Regions from separate parts of the Janthinobacterium sp. LS2A genome, predicted to be linked through region 2. Evidence: predicted binding sites of a transcription regulator. Region 2 holds the regulator's gene; each other region holds the start of a gene.
What was found. Region 2 encodes sigma-54, which starts transcription at its own class of promoters, with help from an activator protein. Its sites were predicted from a motif close to TGGCANGNAANCTGCTTT; they were not measured.

Region 1 (9,499 bases), on a different contig from region 2:
GATCAACTGGTGTATCGAGGTCGAAGGCTTCCTCGTGGCTGGCGGCGCCACCGTGGCGCAGGCGCAGGACCACATCGAAGAGCAGGTCGAGTGGTTTACCGACCAGTTCTACGACGGTTTGACGCCGGAAGAGGCGGCCAAGGAAGCCTTGGCCTGACCTTCAACAGTAACTTACAGCGGGCGGTGCCTGCCGGGCACAGCCCGGTAGCGCCGCCCGTTTTGCTTTTCTGAAAAGATTTCCATTGGGCAATTAATTCTTCTATTTATTTCCAGGCACCCATGACACTCCGTTCGCGCATTCTCCTCCTGTGTTTCAGCACCTTGCTGGGCATCGTCCTCATCGCTTCATTTTCCCTGTATTCCTTGCGCCAGACCATGATGGCGGAAAGGGTCGAGCAATTGACGGTGCTGGTGGAGCTGGCCAACGCGTCCGTGGAAAAGGCGTATGCGCTGGAACAGTCGGGCAAGCTCACGCGTGAGCAGGCCCAGCAGCAGGCCAAGCTGGCCATCGGCAGCTTCGCCAAGGACGAGATGTATTATTTCGTGCGCGATTTCAGCACCGACTTGCTGTACGTGCATCCAAACGCGTCGCGCATCGGCGTGCCGCAAAAGAACATGAAGCAGTCGGGTGACCGCTACCGCGTGGCCCTGGCCACCAGCCGCATCGGCCTTGTGCAGGCGGACGGCACGCGCCCCGGCGTGCCCGACCCTGTGGCGAAGATGTATGCCGTGGTGAAATTTGCGCCGTGGGACTGGCTGATCGGCACGGGTACGTATATCGATGACATCAATCACAAATTCTGGGCCCAGGCGGGCGTGCTGCTGGCCATCGGCGGGGCGCTGATGCTGGTGGTGGGCGCCCTGGCGGCCCTGATGCTGCGCCGCATCCTGGCCCAGCTCGGCGGCGAACCCGACTATGCAGCGGCCATCGTGGCGCAAATCGCCCAGGGCGACCTGACCACGCACATCGATACGCGCCCCGGTGACACGTCGAGTTTGCTGATGGCGATCAAGGCCATGCGCGACAACCTGGCCCATCTGGTGAGCCAGGTGCGGACCGATGCGGAATCCATTTCCACGGCGTCGGGCGAGATCGCCTCGGGCAACCACGACCTGTCGGCACGCACGGAGCAGCAGGCGGGATCGCTGGAAGAAACGGCGTCGACGATGGAAGAAATGACCTCGACCGTGCGCCAGAATGCGGACAATGCGCGCCAGGCCAACCAGCTGGCCATTTCCGCCTCGCAAGTGGCGAGCCAGGCGGGTGGCGTGGTGAGCCAGGTGGTCGACACCATGGGCGCCATCAATGCCTCGTCGAAAAAGATTGGCGACATCATCGCCGTCATTGACGGCATCGCCTTCCAGACGAACATCCTGGCCCTGAACGCAGCCGTGGAAGCGGCGCGCGCAGGCGAGCAGGGCCGTGGCTTCGCCGTCGTCGCCAGCGAGGTGCGCAACCTGGCGCAGCGTTCGGCCGCGGCCGCTAAGGAGATCAAGCAATTGATCGACAGTTCCGCCGAGCAAGTGGGTGCCGGTGAAAAACTGGTGGCGCTGGCGGGCGAGACGATGGAAAAAGTCGTTTCCAGCGTGCAGCACGTGACCGATATCGTGGCCGAGATTTCCTCGGCCAGCGCCGAGCAAAGCGCCGGCATCGAGCAGATCAACCAGGCCATCGTCGAGATGGATAACATGACGCAGCAAAACTCGGCCCTCGTCGAGCAGGCGTCGGCGGCGGCGCAGGCGATGAACGAGCAGGCGGCCGGGCTGGCGCAGATCGTCAGCGTGTTCAAGGTGGGTGCAGTGGCAGGGGCGCCGCGCCCGACGCAGGCGGCCCAGCGCCGGCTGGCCCGCTAAGTTTTTGTCATAGCGGGAACTTATCGCCTGACCATCTGTCAAATTCTTCTTGGTCCTTAGCGGACGCATAGTAGAGGTGAGCATGACAGATGGTTTTTCCTATCACGCGGCATTTGCCCGCAACCTGGGCTGGGTCACGCAGGCGGAGCAAAACAGCTTGCGCGGCAAGCGCGTGGCCATTGCCGGCATGGGCGGCGTCGGCGGCGTGCACTTGCTGACCCTGGCGCGGCTGGGCATCGGCGCTTTCCACATCGCCGATTTCGATACCTTCGATATCGCCAACTTCAACCGCCAGGCCGGCGCCATGGTCTCCACCCTGGGCCAGCCCAAGGTGGCCGTGCTGGCGCAGATGGCGCGCGACATCAATCCCGAACTCGACATCAAGCAGTTTCCCGACGGCATACACGACAGCAACCTGGCCGAGTTCTTTGCCGGTGTCGACCTGTATGTGGACGGCCTGGATTTCTTCGCTTTTCCCGCACGCCAGGCCACTTTCGCCACGTGCGCCCGCCTGGGCATTCCCGCCATCACGGCCGCGCCGCTGGGCATGGGTACGGCCGTGCTCAGCTTCATGCCGGGCGGCATGACGTTCGAAGAGTATTTTGGCTGGGGCGACTTGCCCGAAGAAGAAAAAGCGCTGCGCTTTCTCGTCGGGCTGGCGCCGGCCGGCTTGCACGGCCCCTACCTGGTCGACCCGTCCGCCATCAACCTGAAGGAGCGGCGCGGGCCGTCGACGATCATGGGCTGCCAGCTGTGCGCGGGCGCGGCCGCCACGGAAGCCTTGAAAATTCTGTTGAAACGAGGCAAGGTGATGGCGGCGCCGCACGGTGTGCATTTCGACGCCTACCGCAACAAGCTCGTGCATACCTGGCGTCCCGGCGGCAACCGTCATCCGCTGCAGCGCCTGACGATGGCCATCATCAAGCGGCGTCGCGCCGCGCAGGGGGCATAAATGGCGCAAGCACTGCTGAACGATCCCGTGCTGGAAAGCATCCTCGACCAGGCGCGCTGGGCGCCCAGCGGCGACAACACGCAGCCGTGGCGCTTTGAAGTCGTGGACCCGCGCCACGTGGTCGTGCATGGCTTCGATACGCGCAGCCACTGCGTGTACGACCTCGACGGCCATCCCAGCCAGCTATCGCTGGGCGCCTTGCTTGAAAGTATGGCGCTGGCGGCCAGCTGTCACGGCTTGCGCATGGAAGCGCGCCGGCGCCTGTCCATGCCCGATACCCTGCCCACCTTCGATGTGCACCTGATCGACAGCCCCGGCATGCTGCCCGATCCGCTGGCGGCCTTCCTGCCGCAGCGCAGCGTGCAGCGGCGGCGGCTCAGCACGCGCAGCCTGCGCGCCAGCGAAAAGGCGGCGCTGGCGGCCAGCTTGCCGTCCGGCTATGGCGTGCAATGGTTCGAAGGCGGGCGCGCGCGGCTGGCCTGCGCGCGGCTGATGTTCGACAATGCAAAGCTGCGCCTGACCATGCCCGAAGCGCACAAGGTGCACCGCGACGTGATCGAATGGGGCGCGCGCTTCAGCAGCGACCGCATCCCGGAGCAGGCGCTCGGCGTCGATGCGATGACGGCGCGCCTGATGCGCTGGGTCATGCACAGCTGGCGCCGCGTGGATTTTTTCAATACCTGGCTGGGCGGCACCATTGCCCCGCGGCTGCAGATGGACTTGCTGCCGGGCCTGTATTGCGCCGCGCATTTCGCGCTGCTGGCCGATGCGCCGCCGCGCCATATCGACGATTACGTGGCGGCCGGCCGTGCCATGCAGCGCTTCTGGCTGACGGCCACGCAGCTGGGACTGCAATTGCAGCCGGAACTGACGCCGCTGATCTTTGCCCGCTATGTGCGCGAGCGGCGCACCTTTTCGCGCACCGATGGCATGCAGGAAATGGCGCAGGAACTGGCCGTGCAATGCCAGGGCGTGCTGGGGGCGGCGGCGGTCGAACGGGCCGTGTTCCTCGGACGCATCGGTGCGGGGCCGGCGGCCAGTGCACGCTCCTTGCGCCGTCCGCTGCAAGACTTGCTGGTGGCGCCTACAACGGGGCAGTAGCGCGCGTGACGCCGTGCGCGCCACGGCGTCAGCATCAGCGTCGGTGCCGGCGCCGTGGCGCCAGGCACGCCAGCGCTGCCAGGCCCGCCGCCAGCAGCGGCAAGGTGCCGGGCAGCGCGACTGGTGTGACGCCTGGCACGTAGGCCAGTTCGGAACTGTTCAGCATGTTCAACACGAGGGTATAGTTGCCCGCCACCAAGTTGTCCGTGACGGCGCCATATTGCCCGCCGCACGTCTTGCCGGTGCCCGTGCCCGTGGGCGCGCCGCAGCCGCTGGGGTCGTACGTGAATACGCTGCCGCTGGTGAGCGGCGTTTGCGCGTAGCCCGTATTGAGGTTGGCGGCGTCGGCCAGTTCGGTGCCGCCCAGGATGCCGGAGCCCAGGCTGCCGTCGGGCGCCCAGTTGAAGACGATCTGGCCATTGTCATCGATGATGCTGAACGTCATCGCCATATTCGTCGTGGCCGCCGAGCCCGTGCCGGCCAGCGCGTCCAGGTACAGCTGCATGAAGGGCAGGGCCTGGAAGTCGAAGGCCAGGGTTGCGCCCGGCTGGCCGACGACGAAATTGATGGCCAGGGCCGTGCTGGAACCGTTGCGTCCCGAGGCGTCGGCGCTGCCGCCGCCCGTCAGGAAGGTTTCCGCGGCATTCACCGTATGCGTACTGGTCGAGCCCGGCGGGAACGGGGGAATTTGCGAAGTGATGATTTGCGCCTCGCCGCGCGCATACGCGGCGTTGCCCATGCCTTGCTGGGTAAAATCATTTTGCCCTTTGGTCACGGCGCCGCGTGCCGCTTGCGGCGCGTCGATCTCATTGCTGCCACCGTTGATGACGCTGCTGCCGTTGAGCGTGGCGGTGGTGCGTGACAGGTCGATATTGCTGATCAAGGTGGTGGAACCGGTGGGATTGCTGATGACCAGGCCAAAGACGCTGGTGTAGGAATAGCCGTAGGCGGCGGCGCTGGCAGTGCCGCTACCGGCCAGCAACAGCAAGGCCAGCAGGGCCGTTGAAAGTCGGGTGCATAAAAATGTAGTCATGAAAATCCTCATCTCCTGGTCGGCCGCGTTGTAAGGAAAACCGACAGGCTTGCCGCATAAAAAAAAGGCGAGGAGACTCCCTCGCCTGTGAATCCCCCCTGTTGCCTGGTTCAGGCGGCAACTTTGCGGCGGCGGGCATAGCCCAGGCCGGCCAGGCCCAGGCCCAGCAAGGCCAAGGTGCCCGGTTCGGGTGTCGCCGCCTGTTTCACCAAGTCCACGCTTTCTACCGCATTCAAGGTCAAGGTGTAGTTGCCGGCCGTCAAAGCATTGCTGACGGAGCTGAAGTTGCTACCGCACGCTGTGCCCACACCGGTGCCCGTGGGCGTGCCGCAGCCGGAAGGGTCGTAGGTGAACAAATTGCCGCGCGTGAGGAAATTGGTCGCCAGGCTGGTGTTCAGGTTGGCGCCATCGGCGTTTTCCGTGCCGCCGAAGATGCCCGAGCCGATCACGCCGTCCGGCGTCCAGTTGAATACCGTCGCGCCGGCCGCGTCCGTGATGGTGAAGGTGACGACCAGGTTGGCCGTGGCTGTGGACAGCTGCCCGACCGTGCTTTGCAGGAAGACCTGCATGAAGGGCGACGCCAGGAAGTCGAAGCTCAGGGTTGCCGTGGGCGAGCCGACGACGAAATCGACCGAGAAACCCGTGGTCGAGCCGTTGCGCCCGGACGCATCGGCCGTGCCGGCAGGCCCGTCAAGGTGGGCTTCAGCCACGTTGACGGCCTGGGTGGAGGTGGAGCCTGGCGGGAACGAAGGGAACTGCGTGCTGACGATTTGCGCATCGCCGCGTGAATAGTTGCCTGCCGGGCCTTGTTGCGTGAAGTCGTTTTCGCCCTTGATGACGGGGCCGACGTTGGCGCGTGGGGCATCGAGCGAACCGGCGCCGCCATTGATGACGCTCACGCCATTCAGGGTGGCCGTGCTGCGCGAGATCGTGGTGCTGTTGGCCACCGTGATCTGGCCCGTCGGCACAGCGATCACCAGGCCGAAGATGTTGTTGTACGAATAGCCGTAGGCGCCCGCCTGTGCGCTACCGGCGGCGCACAGCATGGCCAATGCCGCTGCGGCCGGGAGCAGTTTCAGTTTCGAGAGTTTCATTGTATTCACCTCATGGTTGAGTGAGTCTGGAAGTCTTGCCTGAGACCTGTCGGCAGGTGCTCATGGCCAGTACCTAGCGACTTCCATGCCAACGCATGAGGTTCTTTTGAAATCAACGACTTGGCGTGCTTTTGTTGACGCGGTGCAAGCTTTGCCGGATGCGCTGTAAAAAAAACCGACGCCAGCCTTTCAAGGCTGTCCGCCTTGTGGCAACGAGCCCAGCAGGGCGTGCATATGGGGCAGCAAGCGTTGCGCGGGCACATGGTCGCGCATGGCCGTGGCCAGCTGGCGCGCCGCCAGCTTGGCCCGGCCATCGTCGAGCATGCGGGTGGCGGCATGGCGCAGAGCGGTTTCCTGGAAGCGGTCGGCGCGCAGCAGCAGGCCGGCGCCAGCGCCCACGATGCCGTGCATGTTGAGAAATTGGTCGAGGTTGCCGGCGATGCCGATGACGGGCACGCCTGCCGTCAGCGCTTGCTGGCTGGTGGGGCTGCCGCCGTTGCAGATCACCAGGCTGGCGCGCCGGGCGGCCGCGTCACCTGGCAGAAAGGGCGCGACATAGGCGTTCGGCGGCACGGCATCGACGCGGATGGTGCCGGCCGTGGCCGCCAGTACGGTGACGGGCAGGGGCGCCAGCGCGCGCAGCACGCGCGGCAGCAATTGCCCCTGGCCGGAACTGCCCAGGGTGACATAGATGATGGGCCGTCCGCTGCTCAGTTCCGGGCGCTGCCACCAGTCCGGCAAGTCGAGCGGCGGCGCCCAGATGATGGGACCCAGGTAGTCGTGCGTGGATGGCATGCCGTGCGGCGGGAACAGTTGCGGAATATCCGCGTACAAGGTGCGGTCGGCATCCGTATAGATGCGCCGCAGGTCGCTGCCCAACGATGGCAAGCCATGGCGGCGGCGCACGCGGTTCAGGGGCACGGCGTGCGAAGCGAAGGCCAGCGGGCGGATCAGGCGGAACAGGGGATCGGCCAGCCAGATGGGCAGTACGCCCGTCAGGGGCAGGTTGGGCACCGTGTAGTGCTGGCGCACCCAGGGACTCCAGTAGGCGTTGCTGACGGTAATGTAGGGAATGCGCTGCAGGCGCGCGCTGACCGACAGCGACAGGCGGAAGTCGCCGATCACGAGGTCGGGCTGGACGGCATTGAGCAGGCGCAAGTCGTCTTCCACATACGCGTGCAAGGTACTTTCCGTATACACGGGCTTGCCGTGCGCCAGTGCCTGCAGAAATTGCAGCGATGAAAGACTGTCGATGCGCCAGCGGCGGAAGGGGGCTTGCTTGAAACAAAAGTCATACCCATCGGCGCAGGCAAAATGCACCTCGTATTTTGCCTCGTCCAGGCCCTGGGCCAGGCTCAGGGGACGGCCAACATGGGCCAGGGTCACTGCCTCGGCCATAAAGAGGATTTTCTTGCGCGCCATAGGGGTCGCTTGCACTCGTGCAGGAGGGGATGCCTGCGAAGTTGGAGTGGCGCCACGCCGTTTAGTTCCCCTGCAGCGGGCCAATGGCGGGCGCCAGGATTTGGCCGTATCGGCTACAGTGGAGCAAAGGAGGCCACCATGCAGCCACAATTCCGCTTTGCCCCGCTGCGTGCGCACAGCACGCCCGAACCCGATATGCCGCCACCGCCGGAAGGCGATCCCCTCAAGCCGCCGCCAGAACCGCCGCCGCACGTCGACCCCGTGCCGGTCGAGGAACCAACGCCGCCACCGCCGCCCGTGAAAATGCATTGAACGGTTCTCGGACCGTGGCGCCGCGCCATGGGTAGCGGCGGGCAGGCGCGCGCGATGTTTATTTCCAATCGGAAATGGAAGGCGCGGGCCTCGCCAGAGGCACGCCATTTAAACAACAAAAATGCGCATAAATGTTGCCGAGCGGATACAAATCAAGCTCCAACTGCTGAGTGTCATGCGGCCGTCATGATTCTGTTCTTATAATGAGACATCATAAAAATTCTTGTACAGGAGACCATCGTGGGCAATTCCTTGCATAACAAAATCTACCTGGGCCGGCGGCCTGTGATCACCAGCAAACACCTCGTGGCGCTGGCCCTGGCGGGCGCCGTGGCTGGTTGCGGCCTGGCATGGCTGCTGCTGCGCAGCTACAAATAACGGTCGTCACGCCCGTGTTTCCGTCGCCTGGCCGCATGGCGGGCGGCGGTAGATTCACGTTGCCTGTTGCCGATGCGCAGCGGGGCGCGTACCATGGGGGCCGAACACCTGGCCTTTTATGGAAAAGTAATGAAGAACGAGAAATTAACAACCGATGAATATGACGCGCTGGAGCAAGTTGCACGCGGCATCAAGACCGAGCGCCCCAGTGCTTGCGTTGCCCGCAATGCCAAGCGCCTGTCGGGTCTGAAGCTGCTCAGCTATGCGCGCGACGGCCGTCTGTCCATCACCGAGAAAGCACAACAACTGCTGTTCCTGCGCCGCTGCATCATGGGTTTGCGCGCTGTCGCCACCGATCCGCTGACCAAGCTCGATACGGACGTGGCGTATTTTCTGGGCAAGAAAGCCCACATCGTGGCGCGCGCCGAAGGCGAAGGCCACGACATTTCCGACAAGGGCCGCGAATCGCTGGCCGACATCGACACCCTGGGCCTCTAAGGCTCACAACCGGCCCCTGGGGCCGGTTTTCACATCTTCCCTCACTTTTAATTTCCCCCTTGGAGAACACTTTGGACAGCGCGATGAACTGGTCGGCCCACGAACTGACGATGACGGTCTTGATGACGCCCGATATGGCCAACTTTTCCGGCAACGTGCACGGCGGCACCATCCTGAAATACCTCGACAGCGTCGCCTACGCCTGCGCCAGCCGCTATTCGGGCAGCTATGTCGTGACCTTGTCGGTGGACCAAGTGATGTTCCTGCAGCCTATCCACGTGGGCGAGCTGGTGACGTTCCTTGCCTCGATCAATTACACGGGCACGACGTCGATGGAAGTGGGTATCCGCGTGGTGACGGAAAACATCCAGCAGCGCCTGGTGCGCCATGCCAACAGCTGCTATTTCACGATGGTGGCCGTGGACGCCAACCGCAAGCCGGTGGCCGTGCCGCCGCTGGTGCTCGAGACGCCAGAGCAGCACGCGCGCTTCGAGCAGGCAAAGCTGCGCAAGCTGTCGCGCCAGAAAGTGTCGAAGAAATAAAGGCAGCCGACATGAAAAAACGGCCACCAGAGCGATCTGGTGGCCGTTTTTTATTGCTTGCCGCCGGTTGGCGGCATGGTGCCGTGATTAACGGTCGCCGTAGCTGCGGCGTGCGCCGTCGGTGCTGCGCGGGTTGGAACCCTTGTAGCCGCCGCCGGTGCTCGGTGCGCCGTCTTTGCGTGGTGCGCCTGGCTTGCTGAACGTGCGTTGGCCTGGCTTCGCGCCGCCACGGTTGTCGCCTGGTTTCCAGCCGCCTGGACGGGCGCTCGAACGTGGTGCCGATGCCGTTTTCTTCGGTTCGAAACCTTCGATG
Region 2 (9,499 bases):
TCGTCACCGAAGGCGGCGATGAGCGTATCGTGGTGGGGCAGGACATCGGTTTCGAACTGGCATTTTAAGCATGGCGCCCGCACACAAGGGTTTAAGGTTTCTATGAATCAAGCAATACCGCCGGACCCGCGCATTGCCAGCCTCGAAGCCGAAAACCAGGCCTTGCGTGCGCGTATGGCTTTCCTGCTGGAACAGGCCGAGCGCAACCATGACATCATGTGCCGCCACCAGGCGTTCGACCTGGAAATCGTCAGCGCGTCCACGTTTCCTGAATTGATTGGCACCATTTTCCGCACCTTGCCCGTGATTTCCGACCTCGACGGCGTCACTCTGAGCCTGCTCGACGAGGATGACGATATCGTGCTGGTGATGGAAAAGCTCGGTGTCGATTTCAGCGCCTTCCCGCAGTTGCTGTTCGTACATGCCGTGGCGGAGCTGGGCTTTGCCGCACCAAAGCCCGTGGCCGAGGGCGAAGCGGCCTTGCCGCCATCGCCGCTGCTTGGTGTCTTCGACTCTGCCGTGCATGGCCCCCGTTTTCCGCAGATCGACGCGCTGCGCAGTGTGGCGCTGGTGCCCTTGCTGCGCAACAAGCGCCTGATTGGCAGCCTGAACCTGGCCAGCAGCGATGTGACGCGCTTTACGCCCGCGTTGGGCACGGATTTCGTCAAGCATATGGCGTCCATCATCGCCATTTGCCTGGAAAACGTGATCAGCAATGAAATGCTCAAATACATCGGCTTGACCGATTCCCTGACGGGCGTCTACAACCGGCGCTATATCGATCGCCGCCTGCTGGAAGAAATCGCCCGCGCGCGGCGCCAGAATTATTGCATCTCATGCATGTATATCGACATCGACCATTTTAAACTGGTCAATGACACGCATGGCCACCAGGGCGGCGATGAAGTACTGCGCGAAGTGGCTACGCGCATCCGCACGGAATTGCGCCGCTCCGATGCGCTGGGCCGCTTCGGCGGCGAGGAGTTCGTTGTGCTGCTGATCGATGCCGACCTCGACAGCGCGACCTTCGTGGCCGAACGTATCCGCGCCAGTATCGCCGGCACCATGTTCGACTTGCCGGGCAGCGCGCAGGCGTGGGTCAGCGTGTCGATCGGCGTGGCCAGCCTGGAAGCGGACGCGGCGCTGCTGCCGATTGAAACGGTGGCGCAGCAACTGGTGGCGCACGCGGACCAGGCCCTGTACCAGGCCAAGGCCGATGGACGTAACAAGGTCGTCAGCTGGAAAGCGCAGCGCGACTGATTATTTCAACAGCAAGGTCTCGGCTTTGGCCACGGCGTCGGCCGTGCCGCGCAGCACCACCACATCGCCGCTGGCCAGCTGCGTCTCGGGGGTAACTTCCAGGCGGCCGCGGCCGCGGCGGATGGCCGTCACAAACGCGCCGCAGCCGGCCACGTCGACCGCACTCAAGGGCAGTCCCACGCAATGCGCGTCCTCGCTGACGGTGACCGTATGCAGGCGTTCCAGCTCGGCATCGTCGCCCGCGTCGCTGGAACCGTGGAAATAGCCGCGCAGCGAGGCATAGCGTTCCTCGCGCGCCGCCTGCACCCGGTGCACCACGCGGCGCAGGGGCACGCCCATCATGATCAAGGCATGTGAAGCGAGCATCAGGCTGCCTTCCATCAATTCCGGCACCACTTCGGCCGCGCCCGCCTTCTTCAACTGGTCGAGGTCGGTATCGTCGTGGCTGCGCACGATGACGGGCAGAGTCGGCGCCATTTCGTTCAGCAGATGCAATAACTTCAGTGCCGAGGGCGTGTTGGCATACGTGATCACGACGGCGCTGGCCCGGTAGATGCCGGCCGCCACCAGGCTTTCGCGCCGGCCCGCATCGCCATACGAGACGTTGGCGCCGGCCAGCTGCGCTTCCTGCACCCGTTCCGGGTCCAGGTCCAGCGCGTGGTATTCGATTTTTTCTTCCGCCAGCAGGATGGCCAGGCTTTGCCCGCTGCGCCCGAAGCCGGCGATCAGCACGTGTTTTTGTGACGCCATGGTGCGGGTGGCGATCCTGGTCAGCGCCAGCGACTGCATCATCCAGTCGTTGGCCGCCAGTTTCATGACGATGGCGTCCGACTTGGCGATGAGGAAGGGCGCCACCAGCATCGACAGCACCATCGAGGCCAGCACCACCTGCACGACGAACGGGTCCATCAGCTTGATGCCGCCAGCGAGGTTCAGCAGCACGAAGCCGAACTCGCCCGCCTGCGCCAGTCCCAGTCCCGTGCGCAAGGCCACGCCGTTGCTGGACCCGAACAGCCGGGCCAGGCCCGCGATCAGCGCGAATTTCAGCAGCACGGGGCCGCACAGCAAGAGCAGCACCAGCCACCAGTTATCGAGCACCACGCGGATATTGAGCAGCATGCCGACCGTGATGAAGAACAGGCCCAGCAGCACGTCGCGGAAGGGCTTGATATCCTCTTCCACCTGGTGCTTGAATTCCGTCTCGGAAATGAGCATGCCGGCAACAAATGCGCCCAGGGCCAGCGACAGCCCGGCCCGTTCCGTGATCCACGCCGCGCCCAGGGTAATCAAGAGCAGGTTGAGCATGAACAATTCTTGCGAGCGGCGCTTGGCAACGATGGTCAGCCAGCCGCGCACCATCTTCTGGCCGATGAACAGCAGCAAGATCAGTACGACCAGGGCCTTGCCGCCGGCCCAGGCCAGGGTTTCGGCCAGGTTGTCCGAATCGCGCGTGAGGGCGGGGATCAGGATCAGCAGCGGCACGACGGCCAGATCCTGGAACAGTAAAATGCCGATGATCTTGCGGCCGTGTTCGCTTTCGAGCTCGAGCCGCTCCGTGAGCATTTTCGAGACGATGGCTGTCGACGACATGGCCAGCGCGCCGCCCAGGGCGAACGCGGCTTGCCAGCTCAGGTGGATGTAGGCGGACAGGTAGCGCCCGACGAACCAGCCGAAGACGACGGTGGCGATGATGGTGGTGACCACCTGCGCCATGCCGAGGCCGAAGACGATGCGCCGCATGGCGAGGAACTTGGGCAGAGAAAACTCGAGCCCGATGGAAAACATCAGGAAGACGACGCCGAACTCGGCCAGCGTATGGCTGGCCTCGTTTTCGGCCGCCAGGCCCAGCGCATGGGGGCCAATGACGATGCCAACGGCCAGGTAGCCCAGCATGGGCGGCAAATGCAACATTCTGAAAGCGACCACGCCCAGCACGGCGCTGCCGAGTAACATCAGGGTCAGTTCAAGCGAGGAAAACATGGGTTGCCCGGTACGGTCAATGGAAATCGTTGTTTGTTGTGACTGGCAAGTTTTTTGCTTTCCTAATTCGTTTATACTTTGGGCATGAGTGTAACCCATGAAAAAACAATGCTGAAAGCTTTTGATCGAATTGACATGCAAGCGACGACCGAGCGCGCTGTCGCGCTGGCCCGCACCACCTTGCAGATCGAGTCCGACGCCATCGTTGCGCTGCACGCGCGCCTGGCCACGGACGACAGCGTGGGCCGCGCCGTGGCGCTGTTGCTGCAATGCAAAGGAAGAGTCGTCGTCTCCGGCATCGGCAAGTCCGGCCATATCGCGCGCAAGATTGCCGCCACCCTCGCTTCCACCGGCACGCCGGCCCTGTTCGTGCATCCGGCCGAAGCGGCCCATGGCGACCTGGGCATGGTCACCTCGGACGATGCTTTTATTGCCATATCGTACTCGGGCGAGTCGTCCGAACTGATGGCCATCATGCCTGTCGTCAAGCGCATGGGCGGCGTACTGATTTCCATGACGGGCAAACCGAATTCCAGCCTGGCCCAGCTGGCCGATGTGCACCTGGATATTTCTGTTGAGAAAGAAGCCTGCCCACTGAACCTGGCGCCGACGGCCAGCACCACCGTCACCCTGGCCCTGGGCGACGCGATCGCCGTGGCCTTGCTCGACTTGCGCGGCTTCAAGGAAGAAGATTTCGCCCGCTCGCACCCTGGCGGCGCCCTGGGTCGCCGCCTGCTCACGCATGTGCATGACGTCATGCGCAGCGGCGAAAGGGTGCCGAAAGTGCCGGTAGAGGCATCCCTGCTGCAGGCGCTGGAAGAAATGACGAAGAAGGGCATGGGCATGACGGCCGTCGTCGACGCGGACAACCGCCCCGTGGGCGTGTTTACGGATGGCGACTTGCGCCGCATGTTCGAGCGCGTGCAGGATTTCACGCAAGTGGCGATCCGCGACGTCATGCATGCGCAGCCGCGCAGCATCGCGCCCGAACGCCTGGCCGTCGATGCCGTGGCCGTGATGGAGCAGTTCCGCATCAACCAGATGCTGGTCGTCGATGCCGACGGCAAGCTGGTGGGCGCGCTGCATATCCATGACCTGACGCAAGCGAAGGTGATCTGATGGACAGCGTAGCGGACAACCTGGCACGTGCGGCCAAGGTCAAACTGATGATCTTTGACGTCGATGGCGTGCTCACCGACGGCAGCCTGCATTTCGGCCCCGATGGCGAGATGATGAAAACGTTTAATGTGTATGATGGCCTGGGCATCAAGCTGTTGCAGGAATCGGGCGTGCAGACGGCCATTATCAGCGCGCGCCGCTCGGCCATTACGGCACGCCGCGCGCAAGACCTGGGCATTACCCATGTGCACCAGGGCGGCCACGACAAGCTGACGCCGTTTCGCGAACTGCTGGCGCTGACGGGCTTGACGGAAGAGCAATGCGGCTATATCGGCGACGACGTCATCGATGCGCCCATCCTGAAACGCGTCGGTTTCGCCGTCAGTGTGCCGGGCGGGCGTCCGGAAGCGCTGGACCTGGCGCACCATGTGACGCAGGCCGGCGGCGGCCGCGGCGCGGTGCGCGAGATCTGCGAATTCCTGCTGCGCGCGCAGGACAACTATGCGCGCGTCATGGCGCCGTTCCTGGAGTGAGGCGCACCTTGCCGCCAGTGATATTGGAAAGAGTGAAATCCTATGCGTAAGCCAGGAGGCGCCCATCGCTGGCGCACGATTTTTACCTTGCTGGGTGCGGTTGTTGTCGCGCTGGCCAGCTTTTGGCTGCTCGAAGTGATGAACAAGAACAGCCAGGACATCAAGGCCAGCAAGCATCTGGATGAGCCCGATTATTTCATCACCAATTTCAGCCTGGTGCGCATGGATTTGACGGGTAAGCCCAGCTATATCGTGTCGGGCACCAAGCTCACGCATTATCCGGCCGACGATTCGTCCGATATCGACCAGCCCTTCGTGCGCAAGCTCACGCCCGGCATGCCGCCGTTGAACATGAATGCGGAACTGGCGCATATCGACCAGGACAATACCCGGCTGCAACTGCACCGCAAGGTCGTGATCGACCGCGCGGCCAGTCCGAAGGCGCAGAACCTGACGGTCAGGACGGAAGCGCTGACGGTGTTTCCGGACGAGGAAAGAATGGAAACGGACGTGCCTGTCGATATCCTGACGGGGACTTCGCGCCTCAATGGCATCGGCATGAAAGCCAATAACGCCACGGGCGTGGTGGAAGTGCAGAATGCGCTGCGCATGGTCCTCCCGCCGAAACCGCGCCCTGCCGCGGCGGCAAAATGACAGAATGAAACAAGGAAACCATACTATGAAGAACATCTTGCTGTTGACCGTATTTTCGCTGGCCATCATGGGCGTGGCGCATGCCGAGAAAGCCGATTCCGAGAAGGAAGCCGTCATCACGGCACGCAGCGGCCACGTCGATGACGTCAAGCAGGTGCGTACCCTGACGGGCGACGTCGTGCTGGTCAAGGGCACCCTGACCATGAAGGCGGGCCGGGCATTGATCACGGAAGACCCGCAAGGCTACCAGTTCATCACCTTCTGGGCCGATCCCGGCAAGCTGGCCACGTTCCGCCAGAAGCGCGATGGCGCGGGCGACCTGTGGGTCGAAGGCGAAGCGGAGCGCGTGGAATACGACAACAAGACGGAAGTGGTGAAACTGTTTTCCAAGGCCAAGCTGACGCGTCTGGAAGGCACGAAAGTAACCGACGTGGCCAATGGCGCCTTCATCTCGTATGACAGCCGCAAGGAAGTATTCAAGATGGAAAATTCCGACAGCGGCACCAGCACTTCCGATGGCGGCAGCGTGCGCATGGTGATCCAGCCGAAGACCAAGGCGCCGGAAGCGGAGAAAGCGCCGGCCACGCCTGTGCCAGGAAAGAAATAATGGACAATACTCGTTGCGGCAGCACCCTGATCGTTCGCGGTCTGCAAAAAACCTATGGCAAGCGGCAAGTCGTGCATGATGTCTCGCTGCAAGTCGAATGCGGCGAAGTGGTGGGTTTGCTGGGCCCGAACGGCGCCGGCAAGACCACCTCGTTCTACATGATCGTCGGCCTGGTGCCGTCGGACGGCGGCAGCATCGACATCAGCGGCGTGGACATTTCCAGCCTGCCGATCCACCGCCGCGCGCAGATGGGCTTGTCCTATCTGCCGCAGGAAGCGTCCGTCTTCCGCAAGCTGACGGTGGAAGACAATATCCGCGCCGTGCTGGAAATCCAGACCGTCGAAGGCCGTCCTTTGAAGAAGGCCGAGATCGAGGAGCGCCTGGATAAACTGCTGGCCGATTTGCAGATTGAAAAGTTGCGCGAGAACCAGGCCTTGTCCCTGTCGGGCGGCGAGCGCCGCCGCGTGGAAATCGCCCGCGCGCTGGCCACCGATCCCCGTTTCGTGCTGCTCGACGAGCCGTTCGCCGGCGTCGATCCGATCGCCGTGATCGAGATCCAGCGCATCGTGCGCTTCTTGAAGGAGCGCAATATCGGCGTGCTGATCACCGATCATAATGTGCGCGAGACGCTGGGTATTTGCGACCGTGCCTACATCATCAACCAGGGCTCGGTACTGGCGTCGGGACGCCCCGACGACATCATCGCGAACGAGTCGGTACGCCGGGTCTATCTGGGCGAACACTTCCGCATGTAAGCCAATGAAACAATCATTGCAGCTGCGCACTTCGCAGCACCTGGCACTGACGCCGCAGTTGCAGCAATCGATACGCCTGTTGCAATTGTCGACCCTGGAATTGCACCAGGAACTCGAGCAACTGTTGACGGACAATCCCCTGCTCGAGCGCCTCGACGATCCGCTCGACCGTTCGCTGCGCCTGCTGTCCGACGGGGCCTTGAGTTCCACGGCCGCGCCGGCCGAAGCGCCGCCCCAGCCGCCAGGCCAGGAGGCGCCTGCCGCGCCGGCCGAAGCGGAAACCTTTGACGGCGAGGCGGGTGAGGGCCCGGCCGCCGCGGATGGCGGCGACAGCGACTGGAGCGAGGCGAGCCGGGGCAAGGCGCCCGACGACGAAGATTCCCGCCCGCAACTCGAGGCCCATCACTGCACCCTGCGCGAACACCTGATGGAGCAGATGCGCGTGACGGTGCTTGAGTTGCGCGACCGTGCGCTGGTCGAGCTGATCATCGACGCGCTCGACGACAATGGCTACCTGGAAGAGTCGCTCGACGACATCCTGGCGCGCCTGCCGGAAGAGCTGGAAATCGACGCCGACGAGATGCGCACGGCCTTGTCGCTGCTGCAAAGTTTCGATCCGCCCGGCGTGGGCGCGCGCAATGCGTCCGAATGCCTGGCGCTGCAGATCAAGCGCTTGCCGCACATCGCCATGGTGACGCGGCGCATGGCCCTCGTCATCGTGGAAAAGCACCTGGCCTGGTTTGCCCAGCGCGATTTCAACAAGCTGAAAAAAGCCCTTGATTGCGACGATGAAGACTTGCGCGAAGCGCAGACGGTGATTCGCCAGTGCAATCCGCATCCGGGCGCCGTGTTCGCCTCGGACGTGTCCGATTATGTGGTGCCCGACGTCGTCGTCAAGCGCGCGCGCAATGGCTGGCAAGTGACCCTGAACAACGACGTCATGCCGCGCCTGCGCATCAACGCCATGTATGCCAACTTGCTCAAGCAGGGCAAGGGCGAGGGCGCCATGGGCGCACAGTTGCAGGAAGCCAAGTGGCTGATCAAGAATATGCGCCAGCGTTTCGACACGATTTTGCGCGTGGCACAGGCGATAGTAGAAAGACAAAAGAACTTTTTCTCGCATGGGGCCGTTGCCATGCGCCCCCTTGTGCTCCGTGAAATAGCTGATACACTGGGTTTACACGAGAGTACTATCTCGCGGGTAACAACTCAAAAGTACATGCTGACCCCGCACGGCATGTTCGAGTTGAAATATTTCTTTGGTAGCCACGTCGCCACCGAAGCGGGGGGCGAAGCGTCATCGACGGCGATACGGGCATTGATCGTGCAACTGACAGGAGCAGAAGACCCTAAAAATCCTTTATCCGACAGTAAGATTGCGGACATGCTGGGGGAACAAGGCATGGTGATTGCGCGACGTACTGTTGCCAAATACCGGGAAGCGTTGAAAATTCCGCCAGTGAGCCTGCGTAAGTGTTTGTAAGTTTTTTTCGGTTCCTCTGCGGGCCGGATAGGATGGACCGCACGAACCCGATCATCTTTAGGAGTGTGTATGAATCTCACCATCAGCGGACATCATCTCGAAGTGACACCAGCCATCCGTGAATACGTACAAACGAAGCTGGAACGCGTGAAACGTCATTTCGATCAAGTTATCGATATCGCCGTGATTCTGACCGTGGATAACCTCAAAGAGAAAGAAAAACGTCAAAAGGCCGAAGTCAACCTGCGTTTAAGTGGCAAAACCGTCTATGTGGAAAGCCTGGCACAAGACCTGTATGCCGCGATCGATGCCCTGATCGACAAGCTCGATAGGCAAGTGATGAAATACAAAACCAAAGTGCAAGGGCACGGTAAAGAGGCGATCAAGCATCTGCCAGACAACTCCGAGGAAGACGCCGTCGTCGCCGTTTAAGGCCACCCGCTTCCAGCAGTTGTGATCAACTAAGGGCGCACATTGCGCCCTTTTTTGCGCCTGGACCTTTTGAACGCAATGTTCCCCGCGCAGGCGCTAGAATGTTTGTACTTTCACTTCTTTCACGCCTGCCATGAACGACTTCGTCCAGACCTCCATCCGCAACCGCACGGGCCATATCGTGCTCGACCGTGCGAAAGCCTTGAATTCCCTGTCGCTGGAGATGGTGCGCGCCCTGAGCGCTGTCCTGCTGGCCTGGCGCGACGATCCGCAGGTGGACGCCGTCGTGATCCGCTCGAGCAGCGAGAAAGCACTGTGCGCCGGCGGCGACATCCGTTTCTTCTACGATGCGGGCCTGGCCACGCCGCAAGGCGGCAGCGCCTTGCTGGAAGATTTCTTTACGGAAGAATACGCGTTAAATCATGTGATTCATTTCTATCCGAAACCGTATATCGCCGTGATGGATGGCGTGGTGATGGGCGGCGGCATGGGCGTGGCGCAAGCCGGACCCGGCAACCGCTTGCGCATCGTCACGGGCCGCACACGCATGGCCATGCCGGAAGTTAATATTGGCTTGTTCCCCGATGTGGGTGGCAGTTATTTCCTGTCCCGGCTGGCCGGCCAGCTGGGCCTGTACCTGGGCTTGACGGGCTTGACGATCAACGCGGCCGACGCC
Region 3 (9,499 bases), on a different contig from region 2:
GCGCGCTGCATGGCCACCTGGCGCTCGCGGTACTGTTCCAGCACCAGCGCGCTGGGGTTGGCGATGACGACGCCGGCGTCGCCATCGATGATCAGCCAGTCATCCTGGTCGATCAGCATCGATGCCTGCGACATGCCGACGGCGGCGGGAATATCGAGGCTGCGCGCGACGATGGCCGTGTGCGAGTTCTGTCCGCCCACGTCGGTAATGAAACCGATGAAGGAGCGGTCACGGAACTGCAGCATGTCGGCCGGCGAGATGTCGTGCGCGACGACGATCATCTGCGCCATCAATTCATCTTCGGCGGCCGCCTTGGGCAGCAGCTGCTCCGTGCCCAGCAAGACTTTCAAGACGCGTTCGGCCACCTGCTGGATATCGGCCTTGCGCTCGCGCAGGTACGGGTCTTCGATTTCGTCGAACTGGGCCGACAATTCATCGATCTGCGTCAGCAGCGCCCATTCGGCGTTGTAGTGGCGCTTGCGGATGATGTCGAGCGGCGCTTCGGAAATCATCGGATCGGACAAGATGAGCGCATGCACGTCGATGAAGGCGCCCAGCTCCGTGGGCGCATCCTTGGGCAGCTCGTTCCACAGGGTTTGCAGTTCCTTGTGGACGGTGGCGATGGCGCTTTGCAGGCGCTGCACTTCGGCTTCGATCTGCTCCTGGGCGACCAGGTAATGTTTGACGTCAAGGGCGGCCGGCGCCAGCAGATGCGCGCGGCCAATGGCGATGCCGCGGGAAACCGGGATGCCGTGGAGCGTGAAAGATGCCATGGGTTGACCTGTCGGAATGCGGCTGCGGCTGCGTTCGGCGGGCATTACTCGCCTTCGCCAAACCTGTCATTAATCAGGGCGGTCAACGCATCGACACATGCCTGCTCATCATCGCCCTCTGCTTCCAGGGTCACTTTCGCGCCCTTGCCGGCGGCCAGCATCATCACGCCCATGATGGACTTGGCGTTGATGCGGCGCGCGTTGCGGGTCAGCCAGACGTCGCTCTTGAACTTGGCGGCGAGCTGGGTAAATTTGGCGGAGGCGCGTGCGTGCAGTCCCAGCTTGTTGATGATTTCGAGTTCTCTTTGAATCATTTTTGTATGGTCTCTATCCCTGAATGCACTGCATTGTTGCCAGCCCTGCTATAAAACCCGCCGCCTTCAGGGCGGCGGCCATGTCACTCTCTACTCGCCCACGCGAATACGGTTATCGACGCGCACGGCGCCGCTTTGCGCACCGGCCAGGGCCATCTCCACCACCACGTCGAGCGTGTCGCGGCGATACGTGATGGCACGCAGCAGCATCGGCAGGCTGATGCCGGCGATGACTTCCACCCTGCCCGCATCGGCCAGCTTGTTGCAGCAGTTCGACGGCGTGCCGCCCTTCACGTCGGTAATCACCAGTACGCCGGAACCGTCGTCGAGGCGGCAGATGGCTTCCGACGCCAGTTTCTGCACTTCCATCAGGTCCTGGTCGGCGACGACATCGATGGCTTCAAACCGTTCCGTTGGCCCCCGGAACACATGCGCGCAGGCGGCGATGAACGCCTGTCCCAGCGGTGCATGTGTCATGAGCAAAATCCCTACCATAGTCATTTCACCTTCTAGCGCTGCTGCGCTTGCGCAACGCCATGCTCGACGGCGTCGACAAACATGGCCGCCACGTCAAAACCCGTCTGCTGCATGATTTCCTGGAAGCAGGTCGGGCTGGTGACATTGACTTCCGTCAGATAGTCGCCGATCACGTCCAATCCTACCAGCATCAGGCCGCGCGCGGCCAGGATAGGGCCCAGCTTTTCTGCGATTTCCAGGTCGCGTGCCGTCAATGGCTGCGCCACGCCCGTGCCGCCGGCGGCCAGGTTGCCCCGTACTTCGCCCGCCTGCGGGATGCGCGCCAGCGAAAACGGCACCGGCTTGCCGCCGATGACGAGGATGCGCTTGTCGCCCTTGGCGATGTCGGCGATGAAACGCTGCGCCATGATGGTCTGCGCGCCGTTGTCCGTCAGCGTCTCGATGATGGCGCCCAAATTCAGGCCATCGGCCTTGACGCGGAAGATGCCCGTGCCGCCCATGCCGTCGAGCGGCTTGAAGATGACATCCTGGTGCTTGGCGTGGAAGGCGCGCAGGCGCGCTTCGTCCGACGTCACCAGGGTCGGCGAAGTGAATTCGGAAAACTGGGCAATGGCCAGCTTTTCATTGTTGTCGCGGATGGCGGACGGCTTGTTGAAGACGCAAGCGCCCTGCTTTTCCGCCAGTTCCAGCAGATACGTGCCGTACACGTATTCCATGTCGAACGGCGGGTCCTTGCGCTCGATGATGGCGTCCAGGGTAGACAGGCGCACTTCTTCGGTGGAGACGACCTTGTACCAGTCGTGCTCGTCGCCGGTCAGCTCGATGTGTTTGACCCGTGCCGTGACGATGCCCTCTTCCAGCGCCATATCCTTCTGTTCAAAGGCATACACGGCATGGCCGCGTTTGGCCGCCTCGCGCATCATGGCGAAGGTGGAGTCTTTGTAAGTCTTGAAGCCTGCCAGCGGGTCGGCAAGGAATGCAATTTTCATGGTGCGTCCAATCGGGGAGCCTGGATAAGGAATGCTTGATTCTAGCCGAGATCGCCAGGCGCGGTAGTCGCCGCGCCCGGCAAGTCTCGTTGACGGATCAATACACCTCAGGATTCGGGTCCGTGCGCTCCATTTCCAGCGACGCTGCCAGCAAGGCCAGGCGCGCCACCACACCGTACACATAGAAGCGGTTCGGCGCGGCCGTGCCCGGCTTGGCCTTCAAGTCCGGCACCGCATGCTGCTGGGCAAACGCCAGCGGCACGTACTGCGAGCCGGGCGCGTTCAGGTTCTGGTCCACGCCTTTTTCAGCATGCACGCGGTAGAAGCCGCCCACCACGTAACGGTCGATCATGTAGACGACGGGCTCGGCCACGGCATCCTTGATGCTTTCAAACGTGGGCACGCCTTCCTGGATGATCACGTCGGTCACCAGCTGGCCATCCTTGACGATAGACATTTTTTCGCGCTGCTTGCGCGACAGGTCGCGCACTTCGCTGGCGTCGCGCACCGTCATGATGCCCGTGCCATACGTGCCCGCATCGGGCTTGACGATGACGAACGGCTTTTCCTTGATGCCGTATTCCTTGTATTTCTTGCGGATCTTGGCCAGCAGCACGTCGACGCTGGCGGCCAGCGCATCTTCGCCCTCGCCTTCCTGAAAATTCACATCGCTGCACTTGGCGTGGAAGGGGTTGAGCATCCACGGGTCGACATCGATCATCTTGCCGAATTTTTTCACCACTTCATCGTAAGCCGTGTAGTGGTTGCTCTTGCGGCGCAAGGCCCAGCCCGCATGCAAGGGTGGCAACAGGCTTTGCTCATGAATATTTTGCAAGATATCGGGGATACCGTCCGACAAGTCGTTATTCAGCAGAATCGTGCAAGGGTCGAAATCCTTCAAGCCCAGGCGGCGGCCATTGTTCAGGCGCACGAGGGGCTCGATGACGAGCATGTTGCCATCTGGCAACGCCAGCGGTGTCGGCTGGGTAATCTCGGGCGACCAGGAGCCAAAGCGCACGTGCAGCCCCGTCTGGCGGAAGATCTGCATCAATCGCGCCACGTTTTGCAGGTACTGCGGCGTAGTGTTGTGCAATTCCGGCACGATCAGCAGGTTGCGGGCGTCCGGGCAATACTTGTCGATGGCGGCCATGGCCGCTTGCACGGACAGGGGCAGCATTTCCGTGGCCAGGTTATGAAAACCGCCAGGGAACAGATTGGTATCGACGGGCGCCAGCTTGTAGCCGGCGTTGCGCAAGTCTACCGAGCAATAGAAGGGCGGCGTGTGCTCTTGCCACTCCATGCGAAACCAGCGCTCAATGGCCGGCGTCGCGGCCAGAATCTTTTTTTCGAGGTCGAGCAGCGGTCCGGTCAGGGCCGTGACGAGATGGGGAACCATAGTTACATCCTTAAATTATGTGCAGTATTCAAAAAAGCACACAGAACTGCCGACTATATTACCGTGTAAGTACCCCAAATCGGGGCAAAAGCCTTGTTTTAAAGACCTTTTACATTCCCACAACGAAAAAAAGGCACCTCAATGAGGCGCCTTTTCCACCGGACATGCCGCGCCGGGACGCTGGCATGCCAGATAGTGATTATTTAGCCATGATACGCTTGCTCGCCGTGGCTGGTGATATCGAGGCCTTCGCGCTCTTCTTCTTCCGGTACGCGCAGGCCGATGACGATGTCGACCAGTTTATAGGCGATGACGGAAATGATGGCAGACCAGAGGATGGTGGTGCCGACCGCTTGCGCCTGCACCCACACCTGGTGGCCGATCGAGTACGGATCCGCCGACATCTTGTTGGTGACATAATCGAAGATGCCCTGGCCGCCCAATTGTGGTGCAGCGAATACGCCCGTCAGCAAGGCACCGAGGATACCGCCCACGCCATGCACGCCGAACACGTCGAGCGAATCGTCGGCGCCGATCAGGCGTTTCAAGCCATTCACGCCCCACAGGCAGACGACACCGGCCAGCAAGCCGATGACCAGGCCGCCCATCGGGCCGACAAAGCCGGCCGCCGGGGTGATCGCCACCAGGCCGGCCACGGCACCCGATGCGCCACCGAGCATCGATGGCTTGCCTTTGCTGATCCACTCGCCAAATACCCACGACAGGGTAGCGGCGGCAGTGGCCAACAGCGTATTGACGAAGGCCAGGGCAGCCACGTCGCCCGCTTCCAGCGAGGAACCGGCATTGAAACCGAACCAGCCCACCCACAGCAGCGACGCACCGATCATGGTCATGGTCAGCGAGTGCGGCGCCATCGATTCGCGGCCGTAGCCGACGCGCTTGCCGATCATGATCGCGCCCACCAGGCCGGCGACGGCGGCATTGATGTGCACCACGGTGCCGCCGGCGAAGTCCAGCGCGCCTTTTTGCCAGATCCAGCCAGCCTTCAGGGCTTCACTGGCCGAAGTGGCGGCGTTGGTGATCAGGTCAGGACCGGTCCAGAACCACACCATGTGGGCCGCTGGCAGGTAGGCGAACGTGAACCACAGCACGACGAAGGCCAGCACGGCGGAAAACTTGGCGCGCTCGGCAAAGGCGCCGACGATCAGCGCGCAGGTGATGGCGGCAAACGTGCCCTGGAAGGCGACAAAGACGAACTCGGGAATGACGACGCCCTTGCTGAAGGTGGCGGCGGCGGCAAACGTGCCCTTGGCCGGATCCCAGATACCGTTCAGGAACAGGCGGTCGAAGCCACCGAAGAAGGCGGTTTTTTCCGTGAAGGCGATCGAGTAGCCGTAGATACACCACAGCACGATGACCAGCGCGAACACCATGAACACTTGCATCAGCACCGACAGCATGTTCTTCGAGCGCACCAGGCCGCCGTAGAACAGGGCTAGGCCGGGGATGGTCATCAGGATCACCAGCAGGGTGCTGATCATCATGAAGCTGGTATCGCCCTTGTTGGCAACGGGCGCGGCGGCTGGCGCGGCAGCGGCCGGGGCCGGAGCGGCGGCCGGAGCTGCTGCGTCAGGCACCGGCGTGACGGCGGGAGCGGCGACGGCCGAAGTCGTGGCCGCCTCCGTCTTGGCGGGGGCATCGGCAAAGCTCGGCGCGGCGACGCCAAACGCACACAGACAGGCAAACCCAGCTAGCAATTTTGTTATATTTTTACGCATCAATATTCCCCTTAGAGCGCTTCGTTGCCGGTTTCACCGGTACGGATGCGGATGACTTGTTCCAGGTTGTAGACGAAAATCTTGCCATCGCCGATTTTACCGGTACGCGCGGCACCTTCGATCGCTTCGATGGCCTGGTCGACAATGGCGTCATCGACGGCCGCTTCGATTTTGGTTTTTGGCAAGAAGTCGACGACATACTCGGCTCCACGGTAGAGTTCCGTGTGACCTTTCTGGCGGCCGAAACCTTTGACTTCGGTAACGGTAATGCCTTGCACATTGATAGCCGACAAGGCTTCGCGTACTTCGTCCAGTTTGAACGGTTTAATGATTGCAGTAATCATTTTCATGGCAGTCTCGCTTAAAAGGTTTTGGATACGGTCAGCACGAGACCGGATTTCGCCAGATTCTTGCCATTCGGTGCCAGCGACGTGATGTTGGCTTTGACATAGGCCAGGGCGACTGTTGCCATGCCAAAATCCTTGGTGACGCCCAGTTTGTAATCGGTGTAGCTGAGGGAATCGTTGTGCTCGACTTTCTGGCGGCCCACATGCAGGTTCAGCAGATAGCCTTCGTGCACATCGATATTCGCGCCCACGTCGAGGTAGCCGCTGTTCTTGCTGTCGGCCACGCCGAACAGATTGGTGGTCGAGTGCGAGTACTTGATGTAGGCCGGGCCATAGCCGAGCTGGCCATACAGCTCGAAGGTGTTGGCATTGGTGCTCAGCCCATTCGAGGGATAGAAGTAGTACAGGCCGCCTACGTCATAGGTAAAATCCTTGCTGATCTCGCCCCGTTTGCCGCCGTAGATGTCCCATTCCAGGTTGGTATCGCCGCCGCCGTCCTTGATCCATTTGATGCTCGACAGCCAGGTGCCGACGTACAAACCCGTCGGGTTGTGGGTATAGTCGGCACCGCCGCTGATGGCCGGTTTCAAGCGGCTTTGCGAGATGCCGCGGTAACGGTAGTCGCTGGTCAGCGCCACGTTGTAGCTCACCACGTTATCAGGTACGGCTTCGGCTGCAGCAGGCGCCGCCACTGCATCCTGGGCCATGGCGCTACCGCACAAGGCGGCCATGGCCAGCGTCAACGCTGCAGCTAAAGTCATGTTCTTGGACAGATTCTTCATGGCGATTCCCTTTTATTGAACTTTTAAAGCGGTTGAGGTTTAAAATCTTGGCTGGAGATCACAAAGCGTTCATACCTTCTTTAGCAGAATACGTGCCAGCTCTCTTGCCACCTTGACAGGTGCGTTTCCGGCCATACATACCCTGCAAGCCTCTGGGCATGCGGGTACGGGCTGCTGAAGCATTGTGAATTTGCCCAGTTTCGCACCAGATTAACGCCGCTGTGCACCGCAATGGTGCGATGCACAGGCCGCACCATAAAAGGACTGACCATGGACATGAATACCTTCTTTAACGACTTGCAAGGCAAGATCCATCAAGCCATCGAAAACTCGCCTGCCAAGGATATCGAGAAAAACGTGAAATCGATGATGACCCAGGGCTTCGCCCGCCTCGACCTCGTCACGCGGGAGGAATTCGATATCCAGGCGCAAGTGCTGGCCAAGACCCGCGCCAAGCTGGACGCACTGGAACTGCGCCTGATCGAGTTGGAAACGCGCCTGAACGATAGCAAGGTGTAAGGTGCCGCCAGCCAGGCGCCGATATTGACGGCCTTGCTGGCATAGCTCAAGCCCGGCGGCCTTCCACGCGCTAGACTGATCCTGCCCGCGCCCGCGCCACAGGGGAGTCTGATGAGTCTGGCCGTCCTGAAAAGCCGCGCCCTGGCCGGCATGGAAGCGCCCGAGGTAAGTGTCGAAGTCCACCTTGCCAATGGCTTGCCTTCGTTTACGATTGTCGGCCTGCCGGATACGGAAGTGAAGGAATCGCGCGACCGCGTCCGTGCCGCGCTGCAAAACTGCGGCTTTGAGATGCCGGCGCGGCGCATCACGGCCAACCTGGCGCCGGCGGATTTGCCCAAGGAATCGGGGCGCTTCGACTTGCCCATCGCGCTGGGCATCCTGGCCGCCTCCGGCCAGTTGCCAGGCGACCAATTACACCACTACGAATTCGCGGGCGAACTGTCGCTGTCGGGCCAGTTGCGCCCCATCCGCGGTGCCCTGGCAATGACCTTTGCCATGCAGCGCAGCCAGTCGGGCGCGCCACGCGCCTTCATCTTGCCGCAGGCGAACGCGGACGAGGCGGCTCTCGTCCGCGATGCCTGCATCTACCCCGCCCACAGCCTGCTCGAGGTCTGCGCGCATTTTGCCGCGCACGCCAGCCACACCGCCCTGCAACGCCATCAGCCCATGTTGGCTGTCTCCGCTTTTGCGTATCCCGACTTTGCCGACGTGCAAGGACAGCAGCAGGCGCGACGCGCCCTGGAAGTGGCCGCTGCGGGCGGCCATAATGTCTTGATGGTAGGGCCGCCGGGTGCGGGCAAGACCATGCTGGCCAGCCGCTTCCCCGGCGTGCTGCCGCCCATGAGCGATGAAGAAGCGCTGGAATCGGCGGCCGTGCATTCGCTGGGCGGGCACTTCAAGGTGGAACACTGGAAACGGCGCCCCTATCGCGCCCCGCACCAGACGGCGTCCGGTGTGGCCCTGGTGGGCGGCGGCAACGTGCCGCGCCCGGGAGAAATCTCGCTGGCACACTGCGGTGTGCTGTTTCTCGATGAAATCGCCGAATTCCAGCGCCGGGTACTCGATGTCTTGCGCCAGCCCATGGAATCGGGCGTGATCAGCATTTCACGCGCGGCCCGCCAGGCCGAGTTTCCGGCCCGCTTTCAGCTGATCGCCGCCATGAATCCCTGCCCATGCGGCTATCTGGGCCACGCTTCGGGCCGTTGCCGCTGCACGCCGGACGCCGTGCTCCGCTATCACAGTCGCCTGTCCGGCCCGCTACTCGACCGTATCGACTTGCAGATTGAAGTGGCCGCCATGCCGCCCGCGGCGCTGGGGCGGCACGCAGGCGCCGGCGAAAGCACGCAAGCCATCGCCACAAGGGTAGCGGCAGCCTTTGCCCTGCAGCTGGCACGCCAGGGCAAAGCGAACCAGCGCCTGAGCAGCACGGAAATTGAACAGCATTGTCGTCTGGAAACGCATGGCGAACAGCTGCTGCATGGCGCCATGGCGCGATTGCACTGGTCGGCGCGCACGTATCACCGGGTACTGCGCGTGGCGCGCAGCATCGCGGACCTGGCGGGCAGCACCGGCATCACGCAAGCGCATGTCGCCGAAGCGATCCAGTACCGGCGCGTGCTGCGTGAAATATGAGCCGGCCGGTGGCCCCACACGTGCGCGATTGCGCGTGATCGGCGGCGCTGCTACCATCTGCTGATGAAAAAACCATCACTTGCCTTCTTTCTGGCTACGCTCGCGGCCGCCAGCGTCCTGTCCGCCTGCAGTCCGAAGTTCGACTGGCGCGACTATCGCAGCCCCGACGCCCAGTTCACGGCCCTGTTTCCAGGCAAGCCGGCCGTGCTGACACGCGAGATCGATCTCGATGGCAAGAAAGTCAGCCTGACCATGACGGCCAGCGAAGTCGATGGCAATACCTTCGCCATCGGCAGCGCCGTGCTCGACAGCACGGAACAGGCACAAGCGGCCCTGCCCGCCATGCAGACTGCCCTGTTGAAAAATATCAACGGGACCGTGCGCAGCGAAAAATCGGCATCGGCGGCCAGCAGCACGGCTGCGGGAACGCACCAGCGCAGTTCGCTCAGCATCGAGGCCAAAGGCACGCAACAAGGCAAGCCTGTCTTGCTGGTCGGGCGTTTTGTGGCGCAGGACAAACGCATCTTCCAG

Region 1: a site for sigma-54 is predicted at 6,108-6,125, ahead of V3C40_RS15780 (EDSAP-1 family PEP-CTERM protein). Genes of this name have one in related genera too.
Region 3: a site for sigma-54 is predicted at 6,898-6,915, ahead of V3C40_RS23810 (TorF family putative porin). Genes of this name have one in related genera too.

Annotation. Positions count from the first base shown of each region.
Region 1 covers NZ_JAZHPB010000005.1:96,494-105,992, reverse strand. Annotated here, with positions in the region: gene V3C40_RS15805 (hypothetical protein) at 1-157, shown strand, start outside; gene V3C40_RS15800 (methyl-accepting chemotaxis protein) at 280-1,854, shown strand; gene V3C40_RS15795 (ThiF family adenylyltransferase) at 1,937-2,806, shown strand; gene V3C40_RS15790 (nitroreductase family protein) at 2,807-3,907, shown strand; gene V3C40_RS15785 (EDSAP-1 family PEP-CTERM protein) at 3,942-4,940, opposite strand; gene V3C40_RS15780 (EDSAP-1 family PEP-CTERM protein) at 5,051-6,034, opposite strand; gene V3C40_RS15775 (glycosyltransferase) at 6,224-7,456, opposite strand; gene V3C40_RS15770 (hypothetical protein) at 7,595-7,768, shown strand; gene V3C40_RS15765 (hypothetical protein) at 8,009-8,146, shown strand; gene V3C40_RS15760 (hypothetical protein) at 8,276-8,644, shown strand; gene V3C40_RS15755 (acyl-CoA thioesterase) at 8,728-9,186, shown strand; gene V3C40_RS15750 (DEAD/DEAH box helicase) at 9,274-9,499, opposite strand, start outside.
Region 2 covers NZ_JAZHPB010000008.1:89,644-99,142, forward strand. Annotated here, with positions in the region: gene V3C40_RS21565 (MOSC domain-containing protein) at 1-68, shown strand, start outside; gene V3C40_RS21570 (GGDEF domain-containing protein) at 103-1,260, shown strand; gene V3C40_RS21575 (monovalent cation:proton antiporter family protein) at 1,261-3,240, opposite strand; gene V3C40_RS21580 (KpsF/GutQ family sugar-phosphate isomerase) at 3,325-4,359, shown strand; gene V3C40_RS21585 (KdsC family phosphatase) at 4,359-4,892, shown strand; gene lptC (LPS export ABC transporter periplasmic protein LptC) at 4,935-5,546, shown strand; gene lptA (lipopolysaccharide transport periplasmic protein LptA) at 5,572-6,153, shown strand; gene lptB (LPS export ABC transporter ATP-binding protein) at 6,153-6,908, shown strand; gene V3C40_RS21605 (RNA polymerase factor sigma-54) at 6,913-8,391, shown strand; gene hpf (ribosome hibernation-promoting factor, HPF/YfiA family) at 8,461-8,823, shown strand; gene V3C40_RS21615 (enoyl-CoA hydratase/isomerase family protein) at 8,957-9,499, shown strand, end outside.
Region 3 covers NZ_JAZHPB010000009.1:261,321-270,819, forward strand. Annotated here, with positions in the region: gene ptsP (phosphoenolpyruvate--protein phosphotransferase) at 1-773, opposite strand, end outside; gene V3C40_RS23780 (HPr family phosphocarrier protein) at 818-1,087, opposite strand; gene V3C40_RS23785 (PTS sugar transporter subunit IIA) at 1,178-1,582, opposite strand; gene gshB (glutathione synthase) at 1,597-2,553, opposite strand; gene gshA (glutamate--cysteine ligase) at 2,651-3,949, opposite strand; gene V3C40_RS23800 (ammonium transporter) at 4,153-5,688, opposite strand; gene V3C40_RS23805 (P-II family nitrogen regulator) at 5,700-6,038, opposite strand; gene V3C40_RS23810 (TorF family putative porin) at 6,050-6,817, opposite strand; gene V3C40_RS23815 (accessory factor UbiK family protein) at 7,088-7,336, shown strand; gene V3C40_RS23820 (YifB family Mg chelatase-like AAA ATPase) at 7,448-8,968, shown strand; gene V3C40_RS23825 (hypothetical protein) at 9,032-9,499, shown strand, end outside.